DNA from 3 places in the Methylobacterium sp. J-043 genome. Region 3 is predicted to be linked to each of the others. Evidence: predicted binding sites of a transcription regulator. Region 3 holds the regulator's gene; each other region holds the start of a gene.
The links. The regulator LexA, encoded in region 3, represses DNA repair genes until DNA is damaged. The targets are predictions, from matches to a motif close to TGTTCNNNNTGTGTTCNG.

Region 1 (3,274 bases), on a different contig from region 3:
CGCGACGGTCGCGGCCCCCGGCGCCCTGCCCTCGAAGCGGCGCAGCACGAGGCCGCCGGTGCGATCGAAGGTGCCGCGAAACCCCACATCGGCCCAATCATCGAGGCCGAGGGCGACACTCTCGGCGGCGATATCGAGGTCGAGCAGAAGCGGTGGCGTCAGCGTGCCCGATGTCAGCTCCTGCGCCAGCAGCCCGCGGGCGCCGTTGGAGAGCAGCAGCCCGTCGAGGTCGAGGCGGCGGGTCCTCAGGGTCAGGCCGAGCCGGGCCTCGCGCAGATCGAGGCGGCCGCTGCCCGACAGGCGGGCGGCCTTGCCGCCGGGGTCGAGTTCGAGATCGACGGTCTTGGCCTGCACCATGGGGCCGCGCGACGCGAACTTGGCGGCCAGGGTGAGCGGCAGGGCGGCGCCCGCCGGCTGCACCGGCGGGCCGACGGTGAGCCGGGCGCTGCCCTCCGCCTCCGGCACGAGGCCGCGGCGTGCCCCGTCCGCACCCGACCCGTCCTCGGGCTTGAGGGTGATGCGCGCATCGAGTTCCAGGCGGGGCATGGTGTCGCCGCCCCCCGTCAGCTTCAGCGAGAGGCCGCCATCGCTGCCGGCAACGCTGGTGGCGAGGTGGAACGGGCTGCCCTTCGCCGTTCCCTCCGCCAGCCAGGGCCCGGCGAGCGCGGGCGCCCTGAGGCGCAGGTTCTCGGCGGCGAACTGCTCCTGCGGCGCCTCACCCGTCCGTACCGTGGCGACCGTAAGGCGCCGAATGCGCAGGTCGTCGATGACGATGTCGCGGCGCAGCGTTTGCGGTTCGCGCGGCAGGAGCACCGCCTCGTCGGAGACCGGCAGGTTGAGCCCGGCCCGCTCGACCGAGGTCTGGACGAAGCGCACCTCACCCTTGAGAAGGGGGGCCAGGGCGATCTCCGCGTCGACGGCTTGCGCGTCGAGGGCCGGCCCATCCTCGGCGCCGAGCCGCAGGCGGGCGAGGCGAAGATGCGGCGAGGGCAGCAGACGCAGGTCGATGGCGCCCTCGCTGCGGGCACCGGCCCCGAGGGAATCGCTAACCATGCGGTCGATCAGCGCGCGATGCGCCGACCAGTCGATGAACGGCGGCACCGCAAGGGCCGCCACGAGAATCAGCACGACGGCGCCCGCGAGCGCGGTCAGGGAATCACGCACCGTTATCGCTTCCGCCTGGCCTGCGGACCGCAGGACTTCGTTCGCGTTTCACACGCGTTCGAACGGCCGGTGCCACTTGAACGGTGAAAAACCTGCGTCCCTGCGGCCATAGCACAGGCCGTGGCCGGCCCGCATCTCACGCTCTAGCTTTCGCCGATCGTCAGCGGCGGATGCCGAAGGATGGACCGGCCGGCGGCGGAACGTTGAGCGGCGCCCGCTGGATCTGGTTGCGGATGGCGCTGTTCTCCAGAGTCTGTCGCTGTTCGAAGTTGCGGTTCTCGTTCCGGTACTCGAACGACTGGTTCTGCCGGCTCGTGGCGCCACGGTTGCCGGGGCTCTGCGCCCAAGCGGGCGTGAGTGCGGTGAGCAGGGTCAGGAGGGCGAGAGACGGGGCGCGCATGGCCTCACATCCTTCATCGGCATGGGTTTCGGGCTTCCGGAGTGACGCGTGGGGGGTGGAGCCGGTTCCGGATCGGGTCTCGACGGCGTTCGCCTTTTGGTCCAGGGATGCGCGTATGATGCAAGAGCCCAACGACGCGCACGGCGCGTTCCGGCCGCGCCCGTCCGACGACGAAGCGCCGTCGGCCCCGACCTCCATCGCCGCCCGCGCCATGGCCGCCCTGCGACCCGAGGCCGCCTCCTACCTCTCCGGCCTCAACCCGGAGCAGCGCCGCGCCGTGGAGGCGACGGAGGGCCCCGTGCTCGTGCTCGCAGGGGCCGGCACCGGCAAGACGCGGGTTCTGACGACGCGCATCGCCCACCTCATCGCCACCGGCAAGGCGCGGCCCTACGACATCCTCTCGGTGACCTTCACCAACAAGGCCGCCCGCGAGATGAAGCACCGCATCGGCGGGCTGATCGGGCCGGCGGGCGAGGGCATGCCCTGGCTCGGCACCTTCCACTCCATCGGCACCAAGATCCTGCGCCGCCACGCCGAACTGGTCGGCCTCAAATCCGACTTCACGATTCTCGGCACCGACGACCAGCTCCGCCTGATGAAGCAGGTCATCAGTGACCAGAACATCGACGAGAAGCGCTGGCCGGCGCGCGCGCTGGCTCACACCATCGACGGCTGGAAGAACCGGGGCTTGAGCCCCGAACAGGTGCCGCCGGGCGAGGCGCAGTCCTTCGCCTTCGGTAAGGGCGGGCAGCTCTACACAGCGTATCAGGCGCGCCTCGTCACCCTGAACGCCGTCGATTTCGGCGATCTCCTGCTGCTCTGCCTCAAGCTGTGGCGCGAGAATCCGGACATCCTGGCCAATTACCAGGACCGCTTCCGCTACATCCTCGTGGACGAGTACCAGGACACCAACGTCGCCCAGTATCTCTGGCTCAGGCTGCTGGCCCAGGCCCGCAAGAACGTCGCCTGCGTTGGCGACGACGACCAGTCGATCTACGGCTGGCGCGGTGCCGAGGTCGACAACATCCTGCGCTTCGAGCACGATTTTCCCGGCGCCACCGTGGTGCGGCTGGAGCGCAACTACCGCTCGACCGGGCACATCCTCGCCGCCGCCTCCGGGCTCATCGCCAAGAACGAGGGCCGCCTCGGCAAGACCCTGCGCACCGAGGACGAGGCGGGCGAGCCCGTGACGGTCACGGGCTCATGGGATTCCGAGGAGGAGGCGCGTCAGGTCGCCGAATCGATCGAGTCACTCCAGCGCAGGGGGCACGCGCTCTCGGAGATCGCGGTGCTGGTGCGGATCTCGGCACAGATGCGCGAGATCGAAGACCGGTTCGTGCAGGTCGGCCTGCCCTATCGCGTCGTCGGCGGCCCGCGCTTCTACGAGCGGGCCGAGATCCGCGACGCGCTGGCTTACCTGCGCGTGACCATGAACGGCGCCGACGACCTCGCCTTCGAACGCATCTTCAACACGCCCAAGCGCGGCCTGGGCGACGCGACGCTCCAGACGCTCCACGCTTTCGCCCGCGCCGACCGGGTTCCCCTCCTGGCGGCCGCGCGCAAGCTGATCGAGACCGACGAGCTGAAGCCGCGCGCCCGCTCGATGCTGCGCGGCCTCGTCGAGAGCTTCTCGCGCTGGGTGCGGCTGGTGGAGAGCAAGCCGCATCCGGAGGTCGCCCAGACCATCCTGGAGGAATCCGGCTACACCGA
Region 2 (3,274 bases), on a different contig from region 3:
ATCTGCCCGGAGGCTCTCGCCGCGATGCAGGCGGCCAATGCCGGGCACGCTCCCGCCTACGGCGCCGATACCTGGACGCAGGCCGCCGCCGACGGTTTCCGGCGGCTGTTCGAGACCGATTGCGAGGTCTTCTTCGTTTTCAACGGCACCGCGGCGAACTCGCTGGCGCTGGCCTCGCTCTGCCAATCCTACCACAGCGTGATCTGCGCCGACTCGGCGCATATCGAGACCGACGAATGCGGCGCGCCGGAATTCTTCTCCAACGGCTCGAAGCTGCTCACCGCCGCGACCGATGACGGGAAGCTCACCCCCGAGGTCGTGCGGACGATCTCGGGCAAGCGCAGCGACATCCATTTCCCGAAACCGCGAGCCGTCACGCTGACCCAGGCGACGGAGACGGGGCGGGTCTACTCCCTTGACGAGATCGCGGCGATCTCGGCCGTCTGCCGCGCATCGGGCCTGCGCCTGCACATGGACGGCGCGCGCTTTGCCAATGCCTGCGCCTCGCTCGACGCCTCCCCGGCCGAGTTGACCTGGAAGGCCGGCGTCGACGTCCTCTGCTTCGGAGGCACCAAGAACGGCATGGCGGTGGGCGAGGCTGTGATCTTCTTCGACCGCGGGCTCGCGGAGGATTTCGACTATCGCTGCAAGCAGGCGGGCCAGCTCGCCTCGAAGATGCGCTACCTCTCGGCCCCCTGGGTCGGCATGCTGGAAAGCGGGGTGTGGCTCGACAACGCCCGACACGCCAACGCGTGCGCCCAAAGGCTCGTGCGGGGGATTGCCGACGTGCCGGGCATCTCGCTCGCGGCACCGGTAGAGGCCAACGGCGTGTTCCTGAACCTGCCTGCCACGGTCCAAGAGGCGCTGCGCGCCCGCGGCTGGCAGTTCTACGGCTTCATCGGCGGGGCGTCCCGCTTCATGTTCGCCTGGGACTCGGAGCCGTCGCGGGTCGATGCGCTGGCGCGAGACATTCGCCTCTGCGCCCTGCCCGCGGCGGCGTGATCGTTGTGACGGATATCAGCCCGATCAGACGAGGTAGGTGATGGTGGCCGCCAGAGCCGTCGCCACGGTGGCGATGGCAAAACCCGATGACGAGAGCAGCATCGCCGAACGGGACGCGGTTGGCTCGGGCTCGTCGGCGTAGCCGAAGGCTTGGCCTGCGGCCTGTTCCAGGCGCATGAGGGAGAGGTGACGCGCTTGGGCGGCGGCGGGGGTCATCGGCGTGGCTCCCTTACGGTCAAGCTGACCTTGGCGAGTTAACGTCCGGAAACCGTCTTCTGTTCCCGCTGCCATCCTGGGCTGCGCCCCCTTAACGTTTCGCTGCCTCGTTTCGGCCGCAGGATTGCCGCCCGGCGCCGGCTTCGAGAGGCACTCTTAACCATCCGCCCGCATCACTGAGATGACACTGCGCCGGGCTTGGCAGGACGGTCGGGCTTCGAACACGGCCGGCCATCGTGGTACTGCGACCGGCGGAAGCGGACAGAAGACTTTTTGTTTCCTGTTTGTTCCGATACAACGAGGGTATGAAGAGCCATGCAGCCCGTCTCCGACCCGATTCGAGGAGCCGTCGCGTGAGCGATCCGGCACGCGACCTGTTCGGACCCGGTGCCAAGCCTCCCGCCGCGGAGGCCGAGCGCCGCCGCCGCCTCACCCCCGTGGCGCCGTCTCCGGCGCAATCTCCGGTGCCGGTGCCGGAAACGGCGGAGGCCGGCTACGACGCTTCGGCGATCGAAGTGCTGGAAGGGTTGGAGCCGGTGCGGCGCCGGCCCGGCATGTATATCGGCGGCACTGACGAGCGGGCGCTGCATCATCTCTTCGCCGAGGTGATCGACAACTCCATGGACGAGGCGGTCGCGGGCCACGCCAGCTTCATCGAGGTGGAACTGGAGGAATCGGGCTCTCTCGTCGTCACCGATAACGGCCGCGGCATTCCCGTCGATCCCCACCCGAAATTCCCCGGCAAGTCGGCGCTCGAGGTCATCATGACTACGCTGCACGCGGGCGGTAAGTTCGACTCGAAGGTCTACGAGACCTCGGGCGGCCTGCACGGCGTCGGCATCTCGGTGGTCAACGCGCTCTCGGACGTGCTCGAGGTCGAGGTCGCCCGCAACCAGACCCTCTATCGCCAGACGTTCTCCCGCGGCCATGCGCAGGGAAGCCTGGAGACGATCGGGCGGGTGCAGAACCGGCGCGGCACGCGGGTGCGGTTCCACCCCGACGCGCAGATCTTCGGCTCGCTCAAGTTCGATCCGCGGCGCCTGTTCAAAATGGCCCGTTCCAAGGCCTACCTGTTCGGCGGCGTCGAGATCCGCTGGCGCTGCGCCCCTGCCCTGCTCGAAGGGCTGGAGGATGTGCCGGCCGAGGCCGTGCACCGCTTTCCCGGCGGCCTCTCGGACTATCTCGCCCGCGACATCGAGGGGAAGGAGCTCGTCCTCGATTCCATCTTCTCGGGGAAGATCACGAAGCCCGGCTCGCACGGTTCGCTCGAATGGGCGGTGGCCTGGACGGTGGCCGATGACGGCGTCTCGCATTCCTACTGCAACACGATCCCGACGCCGGAGGGCGGCACCCACGAGGCAGGTTTGCGCGTCGCGCTGCTGCGAGCCCTGCGCGAACACGCCGAGCGCGTGAACCAAGCCAAGCGCATGACGGCGGTGACCACCGACGACGTGATGGCCACCTGCGCCTCGATGCTCTCGGTCTTCATCCGCGAGCCGGAATTCCAGGGCCAGACCAAGGACAAGCTCGCGACGGTCGAGGCTTCCCGCATCGTCGAGACGGCGGTGCGCGATGCCTTCGACCACTGGCTCGCGGCCTCGCCCGCCCAGGCCAACAAGCTGCTCGACTGGGTGATCGACCGGGCGGAGGAGCGCCTGCGCCGCCGCCAGGAGAAGGAGGTTGCCCGCAAGAGCGCGACCCGCAAGCTGCGCCTGCCCGGCAAGCTCGCCGATTGCTCGGCCGCCGGCACGGAACGCTCGGAGATCTTTATCGTCGAGGGCGACTCGGCCGGCGGCTCCGCCAAGCAGGCGCGGGATCGCACGACTCAGGCCATTCTCCCCTTGCGTGGAAAAATCCTGAACGTGGCGTCCGCCAGCCGCGATAAGCTCGGGGCCAACCAGCTCATTTCGGACCTAACGCTGGCACTCGGTTGCGGCACCGGCGCGAATTTCCGTGAGGGGGATCTGCGCTACGAGAAGGTCATCATCATGACCGACGCGGATGTGGACGGCGCCCACATCGCCTCGCTCCTCATCACCTTCTTCTACCGGCAGAT
Region 3 (3,274 bases):
TGCTGCGGGCGGCGGGAATTTATCACGTCGTTTCGATCTCCGGGCTCCACATGGTGCTCGCGGCCGGCGTCGTATTCTGGCTGGTGCGGGCCGGGCTCGCCCTGGTGCCGGTGCTCGCCCTCGCCTGGCCCATCAAGAAGATCGCGGCGGGTACGGCGATGCTGGGCGTGACCGCCTACTGCGCCTTCTCGGGTTGGGATGTCGCCGCCGAGCGGGCACTGATCATGACGCTGGTGATGCTCGGCGCGATCCTCGTCGACCGCCCGGCGCTCAGCCTGCGCAACCTCGCCCTCGCGGCGATCCTGGCGCTCGCCCGCGAACCGGAGGCGCTGCTGGGCCCGAGTTTTCAGATGTCGTTCGGCGCGGTGGCCGGCCTCATCGCCTGCGCGCCGCTCATCGACGGGCGGGTCTTACGAACCGACAGCTCGTCCCGGATCGCGCGGGCCGCCTCATGGGTGGCGAAGGCGGTGGTCGGAACGTTTGCCACGACGCTGGTGGCGCAGCTCGCCACCGCGCCGTTCGCGACCTACCACTTCCAGACCGTGCAGCCCTTCGGCCTCGTCGGCAACGCGCTGACCCTGCCGCTCGTCTCGCTCGCGGTGATGCCCGCGGCGGTACTCGGCATGCTGGCCTATCCCTTCGCCCTCGACCGTCCGGTCTGGTGGCTGATGGGGCTTGCGGTGCGCGGCATGCTCGAGATCTCCGCCTGGATCGCGGGGTTTGGGCAGGCCACCGTCGTGCTGCCGGCCTTCGGGACGGGTGCGCTGATGCTGCTCGCCGTCGCCCTGCTGCTGGCAACACTCCCCGTATCGCGGCTGCGTCTCCTCGCCCTCATACCGGCCGGGCTTGGAATCGCCCTCGCCGCGAGCCCGATCCGGTACGACATCTATATCGATCGGGATGGGGCGGGCGCTGCGGTCCGCGGCAAGGACGGCCGCCTCGTAGTCCTCGGACGCCCGCCCGGCTTCGTACTCGAACAATGGTTGAAGGCCGACGGTGACGGGCGCCGTCCGGAGGCCGCAACCGGCGCCGCCGGTCCGCGCTGCGACCGGATCGGCTGCACCCTCACGGCGGTGGACGGCCGTGCCGTCGCCCTCGTCACCGACAAGCGCGCCTTCGCCGAGGATTGCGCCCGGGCCGACATCCTCATCAGCCGCTTGCGTGCCCCGCCTGGCTGTGCCGCGCCGCTGATCGCCGACCGGGCATTTCTGGCGGCGCGGGGGGCCACAGCGATCCGCCTTGGAACAGCAGGGCCTGACATCGTCACCGCGCGAGGGGCCGATCGGCTGCAGCCCTGGCAGCCCCGTCCTTCCGGCACGACAACGCCGGCAGCCCTGTCGGACTCCCAACCTTTCAACGATCCGAGTGCGGCGGATCCGTCAGACCCGCCGCACGCCGAGAACCCTCAGTAACGGCGCACGAGGCTCACGAGCTTGCCCTGGATGCGCACTCGGTCGGGACCGAGCACGCGGGTCTCGTAGGCCGGGTTGGCGGCTTCCAGCGCGATCGACGAACCGCGGCGGCGCAAGCGCTTGAGCGTCGCCTCCTCGTCGTCGATCAGCGCGACGATGATTTCGCCGTTGTTGGCGGTCTCCTGCTTGTGGATCACCACGAGATCGCCATCGAGGATGCCGGCCTCGATCATCGAATCGCCGCGCACTTCCAACGCGTAGTGTTCGCCGCCCGCCAGGAAGTCGGGGGACATCGAAATCGAATGGCTCTGGCTCTCGATCGCCGAGATCGGCACACCGGCAGCGATCCGGCCCATCACTGGCACCATCACCGACTGGCCCTTGCCGTCATGGGCCTGAAGCATGGCAGGCTTCGGCGCGGCAGGCTTGGCCGAAAGGCCGCCCTCGACCACGCTCGGCGTGAAGCGTCGCGGCTCGGACGATGCGGGCTTGGCCGCCGGCATATCGGGCATGCGCAGGATCTCGATCGCCCGAGCCCGGTTCGGCAGACGGCGGAGGAAGCCGCGCTCTTCCAGCGCCATGATCAGGCGGTGGATGCCGGACTTGGATTTCAGGTCGAGCGCGTCCTTCATTTCGTCGAATGACGGCGGAACACCGCTCTCCTGCATCCTCTGCTGGATGAACTGGAGCAGTTCGAGTTGCTTGCGGGTCAGCATGCGGCACCTGCTGTCGAGCGCGGGCCGAGGGCGCCGCAGAATCGTTGAAAACAAAGCACGAACAGCCTAGACGTTCCTCTCCTGTTCCGCAAGCATACCTCGGGAAGCGAAAGAGGCGGCGGAGCTGTCGCCCCGCCGCCTCTCCTGTCGTACCGTGCAGCCGGATCAGGCCGGGATCACGTCGACGATCTCGTAGGTGTCAGGATCGATGATGACGATGTCGTCCCCGACGAGAATGAATTGCAGGCCGCGATAGGCCGGCACCACCGAGAGAATCGCCGGGGGTAGCGGGTGCAGCGAGACCGAGCGCGGGATTGCCGTGCCGACGCGGACGGCGAAGTTGACATTCGTGACGGCGCGAACGCTGGAACGGGTGATCGACTGGCGGAACTCGCCGCGTTGCGTCGAGCTCAGGTTCTTCGAAGCGCCCCGCGCCTCGGTGGCGGCCCCACGACCACCTCGCTCGCCGGCACCGCCGCGTTCACCCGCCGCATCCCGCCCGCCGCGCTCGCCGGCCCCATCTCGGCCGTCACGCCCGCCGCGCTCGCCCGGCCCGTCTCGTCCGTCCCGTCCGCCGCGCTCGCCTGCGCCGCCGCGGTCGGTCTGCCCGGACTCGCGGTTGCCGCGCTCGCTCGGCTGTTCGGCACGGGCCGGGCCACCTTCGCGCCCGCCACGGCTACCCGGCTCTCCACTCTCGCCGGCGCGCGACGCGCCACCGGGTGCCCCGCCGCTCTCGCCGCCACGGGTCCCACCGACATCGGCGGCCCCACGGGCACCGCCTGCGCCGCCGGCCTCGCCCGCGCCGCCCCGTGCTCCGCCGGCCGCACCGCCACCGGCGCCGCCAGCGCCGCCAGCGCCTCCACCGGCACCGCCTGCGCCCATCCCGGCACCTCCTGCGCCAGCACCACCGCCCCCGGCCCCCCCGGCCCCAACACCGCCGCCGCCGCCGCCTTGAGCGAGTGCGGTTGCCGCGCCCAACATCAGGATCGCCGCCGTCGCCGTGCTGCGAAAGAGTTTCGTCATGTTCCGTCCCTGTTTCTTCTCAGCGACCGACTTGGTGCCGAAGCCGGGGACGCAACGGCAACCCTCGCAAAACCGTTCCCGGAATAAGCTCTCCAGCTTGTTCTTCGGGAAAACCGTGGGGTT

Region 1: the regulator LexA is predicted to act here: its motif matches at 1,651-1,668, upstream of MKK50_RS01920 (ATP-dependent helicase).
Region 2: the regulator LexA is predicted to act here: its motif matches at 1,493-1,510, upstream of parE (DNA topoisomerase IV subunit B).

Annotation. Positions count from the first base shown of each region.
Region 1 is NZ_JAKSYB010000025.1:82,847-86,120, forward strand. Features, by position in the region: gene MKK50_RS01910 (AsmA family protein) at 1-1,164, opposite strand, end outside; gene MKK50_RS01915 (hypothetical protein) at 1,325-1,564, opposite strand; gene MKK50_RS01920 (ATP-dependent helicase) at 1,680-3,274, shown strand, end outside.
Region 2 is NZ_JAKSYB010000026.1:218,505-221,778, forward strand. Features, by position in the region: gene MKK50_RS03475 (threonine aldolase family protein) at 1-1,002, shown strand, start outside; gene MKK50_RS03480 (hypothetical protein) at 1,027-1,218, opposite strand; gene parE (DNA topoisomerase IV subunit B) at 1,572-3,274, shown strand, end outside.
Region 3 is NZ_JAKSYB010000058.1:409,801-413,074, reverse strand. Features, by position in the region: gene MKK50_RS17230 (ComEC/Rec2 family competence protein) at 1-1,412, shown strand, start outside; gene lexA (transcriptional repressor LexA) at 1,406-2,128, opposite strand; gene MKK50_RS17220 (DUF1236 domain-containing protein) at 2,294-3,151, opposite strand.